3 regions of the Magnetospirillum sp. XM-1 genome follow, and region 1 is predicted to be linked to each of the others. Evidence: riboswitches for the same ligand, from Rfam matches in the RefSeq annotation. Region 1 holds a riboswitch; each other region holds the start of a gene.
What was found. Region 1 has a riboswitch for cobalamin ahead of XM1_RS05595 (energy-coupling factor ABC transporter permease). Riboswitches for the same ligand answer to the same signal wherever they lie in the genome.
Positions count from the first base shown of each region.

Region 2: it holds a riboswitch for cobalamin, as region 1 does, so the genes downstream of both, cbpA (modified peptide precursor CbpA) here and XM1_RS05595 (energy-coupling factor ABC transporter permease) in region 1, are expected to answer to the same signal.
Region 3: it holds a riboswitch for cobalamin, as region 1 does, so the genes downstream of both, XM1_RS19940 (carbohydrate porin) here and XM1_RS05595 (energy-coupling factor ABC transporter permease) in region 1, are expected to answer to the same signal.

Region 1 is NZ_LN997848.1:1,170,057-1,174,017, forward strand. Features, by position in the region: gene XM1_RS05585 (stimulus-sensing domain-containing protein) at 1-472, opposite strand, end outside; gene XM1_RS05590 (response regulator transcription factor) at 465-1,163, opposite strand; cobalamin riboswitch at 1,239-1,465, shown strand; gene XM1_RS05595 (energy-coupling factor ABC transporter permease) at 1,555-2,205, shown strand; gene XM1_RS05600 (energy-coupling factor ABC transporter substrate-binding protein) at 2,202-2,474, shown strand; gene cbiQ (cobalt ECF transporter T component CbiQ) at 2,572-3,306, shown strand; gene XM1_RS05610 (energy-coupling factor ABC transporter ATP-binding protein) at 3,294-3,961, shown strand, end outside.
Region 2 is NZ_LN997848.1:3,621,426-3,625,386, forward strand. Features, by position in the region: gene XM1_RS16780 (DUF4189 domain-containing protein) at 1-341, opposite strand, end outside; gene cbpB (peptide-modifying radical SAM enzyme CbpB) at 514-1,893, opposite strand; gene cbpA (modified peptide precursor CbpA) at 1,890-2,006, opposite strand; cobalamin riboswitch at 2,096-2,281, opposite strand; gene argC (N-acetyl-gamma-glutamyl-phosphate reductase) at 2,367-3,410, shown strand; gene XM1_RS16795 (gamma carbonic anhydrase family protein) at 3,420-3,938, shown strand.
Region 3 is NZ_LN997848.1:4,348,943-4,352,903, reverse strand. Features, by position in the region: gene XM1_RS19945 (helix-turn-helix domain-containing protein) at 1-1,530, opposite strand, end outside; cobalamin riboswitch at 1,672-1,922, shown strand; gene XM1_RS19940 (carbohydrate porin) at 1,992-3,377, shown strand; gene XM1_RS19935 (ETC complex I subunit) at 3,503-3,811, shown strand; tRNA gene XM1_RS19930 (tRNA-Arg) at 3,932-3,961, shown strand, end outside.

The DNA of each region.
Region 1 (3,961 bases):
CCCTGGGCATCCAGCGCGACCAGCGGTCCCATTGCCGCGCCAGCCGGTCACTCCAGTGGGGCGGCGTGGGCGGCGGCAGTTCCTCGATATAGATGGAGCCCTTGGCGCCGCCCACCACGCGGGAATCGGCGGCCAGTTCGCCCACCGAGCCGAACAGCCGGGCGCGGAACTTGGCCGGCTCGGACAGGCGGCGGACCATCTGCTGCGCCATGTCGGGGTTGATCTCGAAGAAGCCCGCCTCCTCCTCGAACACTGCGCCCTCGCCGATGGCGCCGGCCACCATCTCGGCCTGGGTGCCCAGACCGTCCAGTTCGGCGCGGATCAATCCCTGCTTGTAGCGGTCGAGATAGAACACGCCCACCACCAGCACGATGGGCGCCAGCAGGTTGACCAGCAGGATGCGCCGGGTCAGCGGCGAAGCCAGCAGCCGCCAGCGGGGCAGCCGCCGCCTCGGAAGGGTGGGCTCACTCATCCCGATAACGGTATCCGACGCCGTACAGGGTCTCGATCTGGGCGAAGTCGTCGTCCACCTCGCGGAACTTCTTGCGCAGCCGCTTGATGTGGCTGTCGATGGTGCGGTCGTCCACGTAGATGGACTCGCCGTAGGCCGCGTCGATCAACTGGTCGCGGTTCTTGACGTGGCCGGGACGGATCGCCAGGGATTTGAGCAGCAGGAACTCGGTGACGGTGAGGTCCACCGCTTTACCCTTCCAGGTGCAGATATGACGGCCGGGGTCGAGCACCAGCTGGCCGCGCACCAGGGTCTCGCCGCCGGGCTCGGCCGCGCCTTCGGCATTGGCCTCCAGGCGGCGGATCAGGGTGCGGATGCGCTCGATCAGGAGCTTCTGCGAGAACGGCTTCTTGATGTAGTCGTCAGCCCCCATGCGCAGGCCCAGCAACTCGTCGATCTCGTCGTCCTTGGAGGTGAGGAAGATCACCGGAATGGCCGATTGCTTGCGCAGGCGCTGCAGCAATTCCATGCCGTCCATGCGCGGCATCTTGATGTCGAGCACCGCCAGGTCGGCGGGCTGGTTGGTGAGGCCGCGCAGCGCCTCGGCCCCGTCGGTATAGGTGCGCACCTTGAAGCCCTCGGCCTCCAGCGCCATCGAGACCGAGGTCAGGATGTTGCGGTCGTCGTCGACCAGGGCGATGGTATGGGACACGGGAACCCTCCTCACGCTAGACCTAAGGCCATACTTTATCAGGCCGGGAATGGTTTGCATCCCGATCATGGCGAAATTATAGTGCCCGGCGATGGTTCCCCGCGATCCGAGAGGGCGCGGGGTGAAAATGGGAACGTGGTGCGGCGCCCGAAAAGGGGCCAATTCCGCGACTGCCCCCGCAACTGTAGGCGGAGAGGTTCCGGCCCTTGAGAGACGCCACTGGCCCGAAAATGGGCTGGGAAGGCTATGCCGGACCCAACGACCCGCGAGTCAGGAGACCTGCCATCATCGAGAGTCGCTTGCGAGCCCGTTCGGCCGGGGTGTGCCGTCGGGTCAGTTTTCCGTTTCGCGGCGACAGGTGTTGTCTCTCGACGAACGGAGTCTGTTCATCATGCATATCATGGAAGGGTTCCTTCCCGCCCCCCACGCCGTCGCGTGGACCTGCATTTCCGCCCCCTTCGTGGTGGCGGGCGCACGGAGCCTGAAGCGCATCCTGGCCGAACGGCCCGAGGCGCGGCTGAACATCGCGGCGTCCGCCGGCTTCACCTTCGTGCTGTCGGCCCTGAAGCTGCCCAGCGTCACCGGCTCGTGCTCGCATCCCACCGGCACGGCGCTGGGCGCCATGCAGTTCGGGCCCGGCATCATGGCGGTGATCGGGGCCATCGTGCTGCTGTTCCAGGGCCTGCTGCTGGCCCATGGCGGATTGTCGACCATGGGGGCCAACGTCTTCTCCATGGCCGTCGCCGGGCCGTGGGTGGCCTATGGCGTGTGGAAGCTGGCCGGACGCCTGGGCGCGCCGGTGGCCGTGGCTGTGTTCCTGTCGGCCTTCCTGGGCGACCTCGCCACCTATGTGGTGACCTCGTTCCAGCTGGCGCTGGCCTTCCCCGACGCGGAAAGCGGCTTCGTCGGCGCCTTCGCCAAGTTCGGCGGCATCTTCGCCGTCACCCAGCTGCCCCTGGCGGTGGCCGAGGGCCTGGTCACCGTGGTGGTGATGAACGCCCTTTCCAGCCGCACCCCGCGCATCGAAGGAGCCAAGGCATGAGCGCGCGCGCCAATACCCTGCTGCTGGGCGCCGCGGCGCTGATCATCGCCGCCCCGCTGGTCCTCAACCCCGCCGGCCAGTTTGGCGGCACCGACGACGCGGCCAGCGAGGTGGTGTCGTCCTCCAATCCCGGCTACGAGAAGTGGACCGCGCCGTTCTGGCAGCCGTCCAAGGAGATCGAAGGCCTGCTGTTCGCGCTGCAGGCCGCCTTCGGGGCCGGTCTGCTGGGCTATGTCATCGGACGCCGGCACGGCCGGCGGGACAAGTGAGCGAGCGGAGCGAGCGCGGGAGCGTTGAGCGACCCGAAGCGCAGCGGAGGAGCCCAGCCCACGGATGTGGGCGCCCGGCGCTTGAGGGCGTTCAACCATGACGCTGGCCATCGACCGGCTGTCACAGTCGGGACCATGGCGCAAGCGAGCGACCGCCGAGAAGGCGGCGCTCGCCCTTGGCCTGCTGGTCCTGGCCCTGGCGTTGCCCCCTTTGCCGGGGGCGGCGCTGGTCTTGGCCGTCGCCTGGGCGCTGGCCCTGGGGGCGGCGAAGGTGCCGCCGGGCGACTGGCTGCGGCTCAACGTCATTCCGCTGGGCTTCGTGCTGACCGGGGCGGCCACCCTGGCGGTGGACGTGGATTCCCAGGGGCTGCGTCTGGCCGCCGACCAGGGCGCGCGCGCCGCCCAGGTGGTGCTGCGGGCGGCGGCTTGCGTTTCCGCCCTGCTGCTGCTGGCCGCCACCACGCCGGCCCCCGATCTGGTGCGCGGCCTGCGCCGCCTGGGCCTTTCCGCCGAGATCGCCGAGGTCATGCTGCTGACCTGGACCTTCGTGTTCCTGCTGCTCGACCAGGCCGCCGCCATCCGCAATGCGCAGGAGGCCCGTCTCGGCTGGTTCGGGCCCAAGCGGCAACTGCGTTCGCTGGGCCTCCTGATCGCCCAGTTGCTGCCGCGCGCCATGGAGCGCGCCCGGCGTCTGGAAGTGGGACTGGCGGCCAGGGGCTTCGACGGCTCGCTGCCCATGCTGTCCGTGGCGCGTCCGGCTTCGGGGCCGGTGCTGGCGCTGATTTTCGCAGGGCTGGCCGCCCTGGCGGGGGTAAGCCTGTGGCTGGCGTGATTCTCGAGGCGCGTGGCCTCGCCTATGCCTATCCCGGCGGCGTCGCGGCGCTCGCCGGTCTCGACCTCAGGGTGGAGCGGGGGCGGCGTCTCGCCGTGCTGGGGCCTAACGGGGCGGGCAAGACCACCTTGCTGCTGCATCTCAACGGCACCTTGAAGCCCGCCGCCGGCGACGTCCGCCTGGACGGCGCGGCGCAGTCCTATACGCGCTCGGCCCTGACCGGCTGGCGCAAGCGGGTGGGTTTGGTGCTGCAAGAGCCCGACGACCAGCTGTTCGCCGCCACCGTGGCCGAGGACGTGTCGTTCGGGCCGCTCAACCTCGGCCTCGACGAGGCGGAGACCCGCCGGCGGGTCGAGGCGGCGCTGGACGCGCTCGGCATCCTTGATCTGGCCGAACGCGCCACCCACATGCTGTCCTTCGGGCAGAAGAAGCGCGTCGCCATCGCCGGTGCCCTGGCCATGGAGCCCGAGGTGCTGTTGCTCGACGAGCCGCTGGCCGGCCTTGACCACCAGGGAGCCAAGCGCCTGCTCGCCGCCCTGGACCGGCTGGCCCAAGCGGGGACGACCCTGGTCTTCACCACCCACGAGGTGGATTTGGCCTACGAATTCGCCGACCGGGTGGCGCTGTTCCAGGGGGGCAGGGTGATCGCCCAGGG
Region 2 (3,961 bases), 2.4 Mb from region 1:
ACCGCCACCTTGCAGCCCTTGCCGCAGGCTTCCAGGGCGTTGGCCTTGGCCTCGCCCTCGCTGCTGCCCCAGCCCACGCCGGTGTAGTCCTTGGAGGTGGCGTAGGCGCCGCAGGTGTCGTAACGCACCGCCACCTTGCAGCTGCTGTTGCCGGCCTTCTTGCACTCGCGCACCGCGTCGATGCCGGCCTCCTCGCGGGTGGCGCCGCTGCCGACGCCGAAGCCCACTTCGCTGGCCTTGGTCGCGTCGGCGTCGTCGACCGCGATGGCGCCCGCCGCCCAGGCGGAACCGGTCAGGGCAATACCCGCCGCCATTACCGCGGCCATGATCATCTTCTTCATCTTCGTCCCCTCCTGAGGAGTATATTCAGCCTCTGGGAGCGTACTCTTCCTATCAGATTCAAACTATTCCAAATTTATTGCGGTTTCTGACATATGCCGAACGTCTCCCCCGCCACCGGACCGGGACAGCAGGAATCCTGCCGCCCCGGCGGTAAGCGTTAGGGCAGAAAAATCAGCAGCCGAAGGCAAACGCCGTCTCGGTGCCGTCATCCCAGCCGTCCCACATATAATCCTCGGCGATACCGTCGGCGATCAGGCGGAAGGCGTACTGCGCCTGATCGAGATAGAAGCCGCAATAGGCCCCGATCTTGTCCATGCCGCCATTGGCCTCGTGCGCCTCGGCCGGACAGGGCGAGCCGCAGAAATGCCGCACCGGACAGGTGGAGCAGGCCTTGATGTCCTCCACCTTGCGCCCCGTCACCAGCTTGAAGGCCGGGCTGTCCAGCACGTCCTCCACCCGGTCGGTAAACAGGTTGCCCCCGGCGAAGGCCGGCAGGCCGATGAACTCCGAGCACGGGAACAGCGAGCCGTCGGGCGCCAGGGCGAAGAACGACCGCCCGCCGCCGCAGGGCGAGATGTCGCACATCAGCCGCCGTGCCGTAGGGGCCAGGATGGAGATCAGGATGTTGACGAAATTGGCCACCACCAGCTTGCGGCCCGTTTCGCGGTAAAGCTGGTGGGTGCGGTCCAGGGCCGCCAGATAGGCCCTGGACACCGCCTGATCCTCGGCCCACGCCCCTTGCCCGCCCGGCTGGGTGCAGCGGACCACGTTCAGCATGCAGGCCGGCACCTCCTCGGCGTGGAGGAATTCCACCATCTCGGTCAGCTGGCCCAGATTCTCGCGGTTCATGGTGCAGATGACGTTGAAGCCGGCATAGCCCTTGAGGCGGCGGATGGCGTCCACCGTCGAGGCGAACACCCCGTCGCCGGTCCAGCGCTTGCGCGAGCGGTCGGCCACCTCGGGTTTGGGCGCGTCCAGCGACAGGCCGATACCGCAGCCCCGAGACGTCAGGAACTCCACCGCCGCGTCGTCCAGCAGGGTGGCGTTGGTCTGCACCCCGAAGCGGAAGCGGTCGGAATAGGCGTCGATGGCCTCGAACATGGCGTCCTTGTTGAGCAGCGGTTCGGCGCCATGGAAGATGATCTGCGGCTTCCTTTCGGGCGGCATGGTGCGCGAGAAGTACTCGTCGAGCCGCACCATGGCGTCCATCAGCTTGTCCCGGCTCATATGCTCGCCGGTACGCCGCATCTTCTGCGGGATGTAGCAGTACGAGCAGTCCAGGTTGCAGCGTTCGGTGGGGTTGAAATAGACCGCCGAGGGCTTGAGATGGAAGCGCAGCATGTCCATCTCGCGGGCGAAGTCGTCCCGCTTGGCCCGCCAGTCGCGCTCCAGGGCGCCGTCGTCCAGGACATTGTCCATCTCGTCCTTGCGCACCAGCGCCCAGAAGGCGTTGTCGGCGTCGATCAGGGCGGTGTAATCGGCGTGGCCGATGTCGAAGGTCTGGAGGCCGTCGGGAAGACGGCCCCCACGGATGGGGGCCGCCTGGTTCACCGCTTCACCTGCTTGTCCATCAGGACGTAATGGGACAGGCCGGTGCCCTCGGCGTCGCAGGTCTTGCGAACGGCGATGACGGAGGGACGCTTCTTGGTGTCGGTCTTGGTCATGGCGATAATCCTTAACGTATGCCAAAGGGGCTTTCCGGCCGGGGCGCGGACGCGCACCAGCCGAAACCCTTTGCCATCGGATTTCGCCCCTCGTTCAACCATGTCCGTGCAGGTCTTCTGGCTCTCGGATCAGCCACGAAACCACGCCTTCCCGGCTTATCGCCAGTGGCTGGGGCTCGGACGCCCCTGTGGTCCGTGTCCCCGATTACAGCGGCGGGACCGCCACGGAATTTCACCGTGTTCCGGGATGCAGGACAAAGATGGCTCTACAATACCGCAATGGAGACGTCAAGTTCCGGCGGTTGTCGCGCTGAAAAGGGCCTGCTATCGTCCGCCCCCCAATGCCAAGGAAGGTGGGTCATCATGAAGGACGTTTCCGTCGCCATCTTGGGAGCCAGCGGCTATACCGGCGCCGAGCTCGTGCGCCTGCTGGCGCTGCATCCGGCCTTCCACGTCAAGGTGATGACCGGCGACCGCAAGGCGGGCCAGTCCATGGATTCGGTCTTCCCCCATCTGGGCGGCCTCAAGCTGCCCAACCTGGTCGCCATCGACCAGGTGGACTTCAAGACCGTCGACGCGGTGTTCTGCTGCCTGCCCCACGGCACCACCCAGGAGGTGATCGCCGCCCTACCCGCCTCGGTCAAGGTGGTGGATTTGTCGGCCGATTTCCGGCTGTTCAACGTCGACACCTATGCCCAGTGGTACGGCCACGAGCACCGGGCGCCGGACTTGCAGAAGCAGGCGGTCTACGGCCTGACCGAGCTGGCGCGCGGCCCGGTGGCCAAGGCCCGGCTGGTGGCCAATCCCGGCTGCTATCCGACCTCGGTGCAGCTGCCGCTGATCCCGCTGCTGAAAGCCGGGCTGATCGAGGCGACCGACATCGTCATCGACGCCAAGTCGGGCGTGTCGGGCGCCGGACGCGCCGCCAAGGAGGCCAACCTCTACACCGAGGTGACCGAGGGCATGCACGCCTACGGCGTCGCCAGCCACCGGCATTCGCCCGAGATCGAGCAGGGCCTGTCGGAGGCGGCGGGCGCTCCGGTGCTGGTGACCTTCACTCCCCACCTGATCCCCATGAGCCGGGGCATGCTGTCGACCATCTACGTCAAGACGAAGAAGGGCGCCAAGGCCGCCGACCTGCGGGCCTGCCTCGCCAAGACCTACAACGACGAACCCTTCGTCCGCGTCCTGCCCGAGGGCGTGGTGCCCCACACGCGGCATGTGCGCGGCTCCAACCATTGCCTGATGAGCGTGTTCGACGACCGGGTGCCGGGGCGGATCATTATCACCTCGGTGATCGACAATCTGGTCAAGGGCGCCTCGGGCCAGGCGCTGCAGAACATGAACCTGATGTTCGGCCTGCCCGAGACCCTGGGTCTCGAACAGCAACCCCTGTTCCCGTGAGGACTTGAGATGAGCGGCAACATCATGCCCTTCCAGGGCGTCAGCCCGACCATCGGCGAGAACGTCTTCATCGCGCCCACCGCCACGGTGATCGGCGACACGGTGATCGGCGCCGGCACCTCGGTGTGGTTCAACTGCGTCATCCGCGGCGACGTCCACGAGATCCGCATCGGCGAGCGCAACAACATCCAGGACGGCACCATCATCCACGTGACCGGCGGCAAGCTGGGGACCTATCTGGGCTCGGACATCACCATCGGGCACGGCGCCATCCTGCACGCCTGCACCCTGGAGGACCGCTGCTTCATCGGCATGGGCGCGGTGGTCCTGGACGGCGCGGTGGTGGAATCGGGCGCCATGGTGGCGGCCGGAGCCGTCGTCACGCCGGGCAAGCGCGTCAAGTCGGGCGAGTTGTGGGCCGGCAACCCGGCCAAGATGCTGCGCCGCCTGTCGGACGAGGAAATCGCCTTCTTCCCGGTCTCGGCCGAGAAGTACGTGGAACTGGCCGCCAAGTATATCAAAGGCTAAGCCTAGCCCGGTGCCATACTTGC
Region 3 (3,961 bases), 1.6 Mb from region 1:
GGCGTCCGGCTGGGGAGATGTCTTCCTGGTCCGGCGCGGTTTGGCCTGCTTGGCCTTGATGGCCAGGGCCGACGAGCCGCCGTTGAGGAAGGCGCCCAGCCACTTTTCCACCAGTTCGGGGGTGGCCCCCAGGGCGGCGGCCACCTGTTCGCGGCTTTCCCCCGCCAGCACCCGCATCACCGCCTCGGTCTTCTGGCGGTTGCCGAAGCGCGTCCGCTTGGGAACGGCGGGAACCGGCAGGGACGCGGTGGGATGAGGCGTGGCGGCCACCGACACCGCCTGAACCGGCTGGGGCGCCGAGGGGGTGGCGGAAATCCGGCCGGGGGTCGCGTCGGGCTGTGGGGCGGCGGCGGGTTGGGCAGAGGCGCCCAGGGCCTGCATGATCTGGTCCAGGCCGGGCTTGTCGGGCTCCCGGGCGGCGGCGGCCGGCGCCAGGCGCAAGGAGGCCTCCTGCTCTGGGGGCGACAGGCGGGCGATGATCTTTTCCACTTCGGCCCGCGCCGTGGCGGCGGCCTCGGTGACCGGCCGGAAGGAGATCCGCTTTTCGATATGTTCCAGCAGGACGGCGGAATCCCTGGCATAGCCCAGCGGCACCGAGGGCGCCGCCCCCGCCGTGTGCTGGACGAAACGCCGGACGCGGGCCGGAATGCGCCGCAGCAGCCCGGCGCGGCGGGTGGACAGCACCTTGAAGTCCATCACCCGAATCAGCAGCGCGCCGTGACGCCTGGGGTGCAGGTGCTCGAACAGGTATTCGATCAGCTCCACCTCGGCGAATTCCAGGATCAGGAAGCTCTTTTCCTGGGCCTGCCAGGTCAGGACGAAATCGCTGATCTCGGCCAGCTGGGCGGCCATCTGGTCGCCGAACACCGCGGGATCGAGCATGGTCCAGGCCTTGCCGCTGGTCATGGGCAGGCGGCCGGGGCGGCCGAAATTGCGGGTCAGGTTGCGGGCGACGGCCAGCAGCACCCGATTGCCGGAATGCCGGGTGCCGCGCGGAAAGCAATCGTGCAGCAGGTCGGCGGCCTGGAAATCCATGGCGGGCGGCGGATCGGCCAGCAGGCGGTCGAGGGACTGGAGATTGCCCGGGACCACCACCTCGCCCTTGTCCGGCAACTGGCGCAGCGCCGAGCGCAGGCGCTCCAGCGCCGCTTCCGGGTCGAAGGCCGGAACGGCGTCGGGTTCGGACATCTCGGACGGAAGCACGGGGGGCGCGCCGCCTGCGTCCATGCCGCCGGTCATGGCCGGTCCCCTGGCGCTCCGGATCAGGCGGGCCAGGCCGTTGCGGGCGTGCTGGGCCAGGGCGTGGCGCTCGGCGGGGTCGGCAAGATAGCGCCAGCTGGCGGCCAGCCGGCCCAGGCCCTGGCGCAGCGGGGCCAGCAGGCTGCTTGCGCCGGCCGGGGCGGAATGCTCGGCCGCCTCGCTGACGGTCAGCCAGCCGCCCTCGGCCGCCGGAGGCGCTACCCCGTCGCCATCCGCGTCCGACGCGTGGTGCGCTGGCTTTTCCGCCTCGGGCAAATCCGACCGCTTCATCCCTGAAGACCTCCGTTCGGCGCGGAATTTACCCCAACCTCCGGCCCAGGTCCAATCGAACCCCGACATAGATGCCCGGCATGATCCTCCCGGCCGAACGTTATAGTATAACATATTTCTTGCATTCCCATCGGGGCGCGGTTACACCTCGGGCTTGATGGTTCCGACGGCTTCCCCATGGGAGCCCGAGGTGAAAAGGGAACGCGGTCAAGGGCTTCGACGCCCCCAGCCCGCGGCTGCCCCCGCAACTGTATGCGGAGAGGTCCCGCCCGCTTAGGAACGCCACTGGTTTCGGCCCCGACATCCACCGGGGGGCCGTGTCGAACCGGGAAGGCAGGGGCAGGACCTTTGACCCGCGAGCCAGGAGACCTGCCATCATCATCGCGTGCGCGCGCTTCTCCGGGCGGGGTGTCCCGGATGCAGGTGGACCTGCGCCGCATTCTTGTAGGGTGGATTTAGACATGAAGACTGGAAATTTCGCCATCGGAGTGGCCGTCGCCGCCGGATTGTGCCTGACCTTCACCGCGTCGCGGGCCGAAGAGGCCGAGACCGCCGAGGCGGTCAAGGGGCTGTGGGAGCGCGACACCCTGACCGGCGACTGGGGCGGCTTGCGGACCCATCTGGCCGAGCGGGGCGTCAAGGTGAACGCCGCCTACACCGCCGAGATGCTGGGCAACCCATCGGGCGGCATCAAGCGCCGCGCCGTGGGCAACGCCCTGCTGCAGGTGGACGTGGACGCCGACCTGGAACAGGCGGTGGGCTGGAAGGGCGGCGCCTTCCACGTCACCGGCCTGCATGTCCAGGGGCGCCAGCTGTCGGCCAATTTCATCGGCAACCTGATTCCGGTGCGCGACATCGAGGCGGCGCCCTCGACCCGGCTGTTCTCCCTGTGGCTGCAGCAGAGCGTGCTGGACGACAAGGTGTCGCTGCGCTTCGGCCAGCTGCCCATGCAGGAGGAGTTCTTCAACTCGGTGGTGGCCACCAACCTCGTCAACTCCGCCTTCGGCTGGCCGCCGTCCTTCGCCGCCAACCTGCCCTCGGGCGGCGGCGGCTATCCCCTGTCCAACCTGGGCACCCGGCTAAAGGTCCAGGCCACCGAGGAACTGGCAGTGCAGGCGGGGCTCTTCACCGGCAACGTGGCGCCCGGAACCAATGCCGGCAACGACGCCCAGAAGCGCAACCGCAGCGGCGTGGACTACACCGTCGACGGGGCGCCCATGTGGATGTTCGAGACCCAATACGGCCTCAACCAGGCCAAGGGCGCCGCCGGCCTGCCCACCATGTTCAAGCTGGGCGGCTGGTATTACGGCGGCCGCGCCACCGACCAGCGTTACGACGATTCGGGCGTGTCGCTGGGAAGCAGCGCGGCGGGTTCGGCCAGGAACCATCGCGGCAATTGGGCGGTCTACGGCATTTACGACGGCATGCTCTACAAGGAGGCGGGGAGCGAGGATCTGGGGCTGTCGGCCTTCCTGCGGGTCACCGCCTTGCCCGAGGACCGCAACCAGATGCCGTTCTATTTCGATACCGGCCTGGCCTATAAGGGGCCGCTGGAAGGCCGCGACGACGACGTCGCCGCCATCGGCTTCGCCTTCGGCCGCATGAGCCCGGCGCTGGCCGCCCGCGATTCCGACGCAAGGCGCTTCGGCACCGCTACCGCCCCCGACCACGATTACGAGGCGGCCATCGAGCTGAGCTACCGCTATCAGGCGACGCCCTGGCTGACCATCGTTCCCGACCTGCAGTACGTGGTCCATCCCGGCGGCACCACCACGCTGCCCGAGAATTCGTCCAAGACCATTCCCGACGCCACGGTGGTGGGCCTTCGGACCGTGTTCAAGCTGTAGGTTCTTGCGGATTCCCCAGGCGTCGATTATACCTTGCGGGCGGAGCCGGGCAGGGGGTGACAACCCCTTGATTTTCAAAGGCCCCGCCCGCAACCAGGACGTCCAGACCAGCAGGAGAGACTTTGATGCAGGTCCGCATCTATCGCCCCGCCAAGACCGCCATGCAATCGGGCCGGGGTGGCAACGCCAAGTCCTGGGTCCTGGAATACGAGCCGGCGGCCCCCAAGCAGCCCGACAACCTGATGGGTTGGTTGGGTTCGACCGACACCACCTCGCAGGTCCGGGTCAAGTTCGCCACCATGGAAGAGGCCGTGGCCTTCGCCAAGAAGAAGGGCCTGGACTATCAGGTGGCCACCGAGAACGCCCGCCTGCAGAAGCCCAAGAACTACGCCGACAATTTCCGCTTCGACAAGCTGGAATTCGGCCGCTTCTAGATTAGTTTGCCCCTCGCCGGGCGCGGCCTCCGGCCGCTTGGCCGCCGCCTCAATGGCGGCAGGTCGCGGTTTGCGCCAGATTGGGCGCGCACCGCTCTCGGTGATCCAAGGCGGCGACGGGCGCCCTTAGCTCAGTTGGATAGAGCAGCC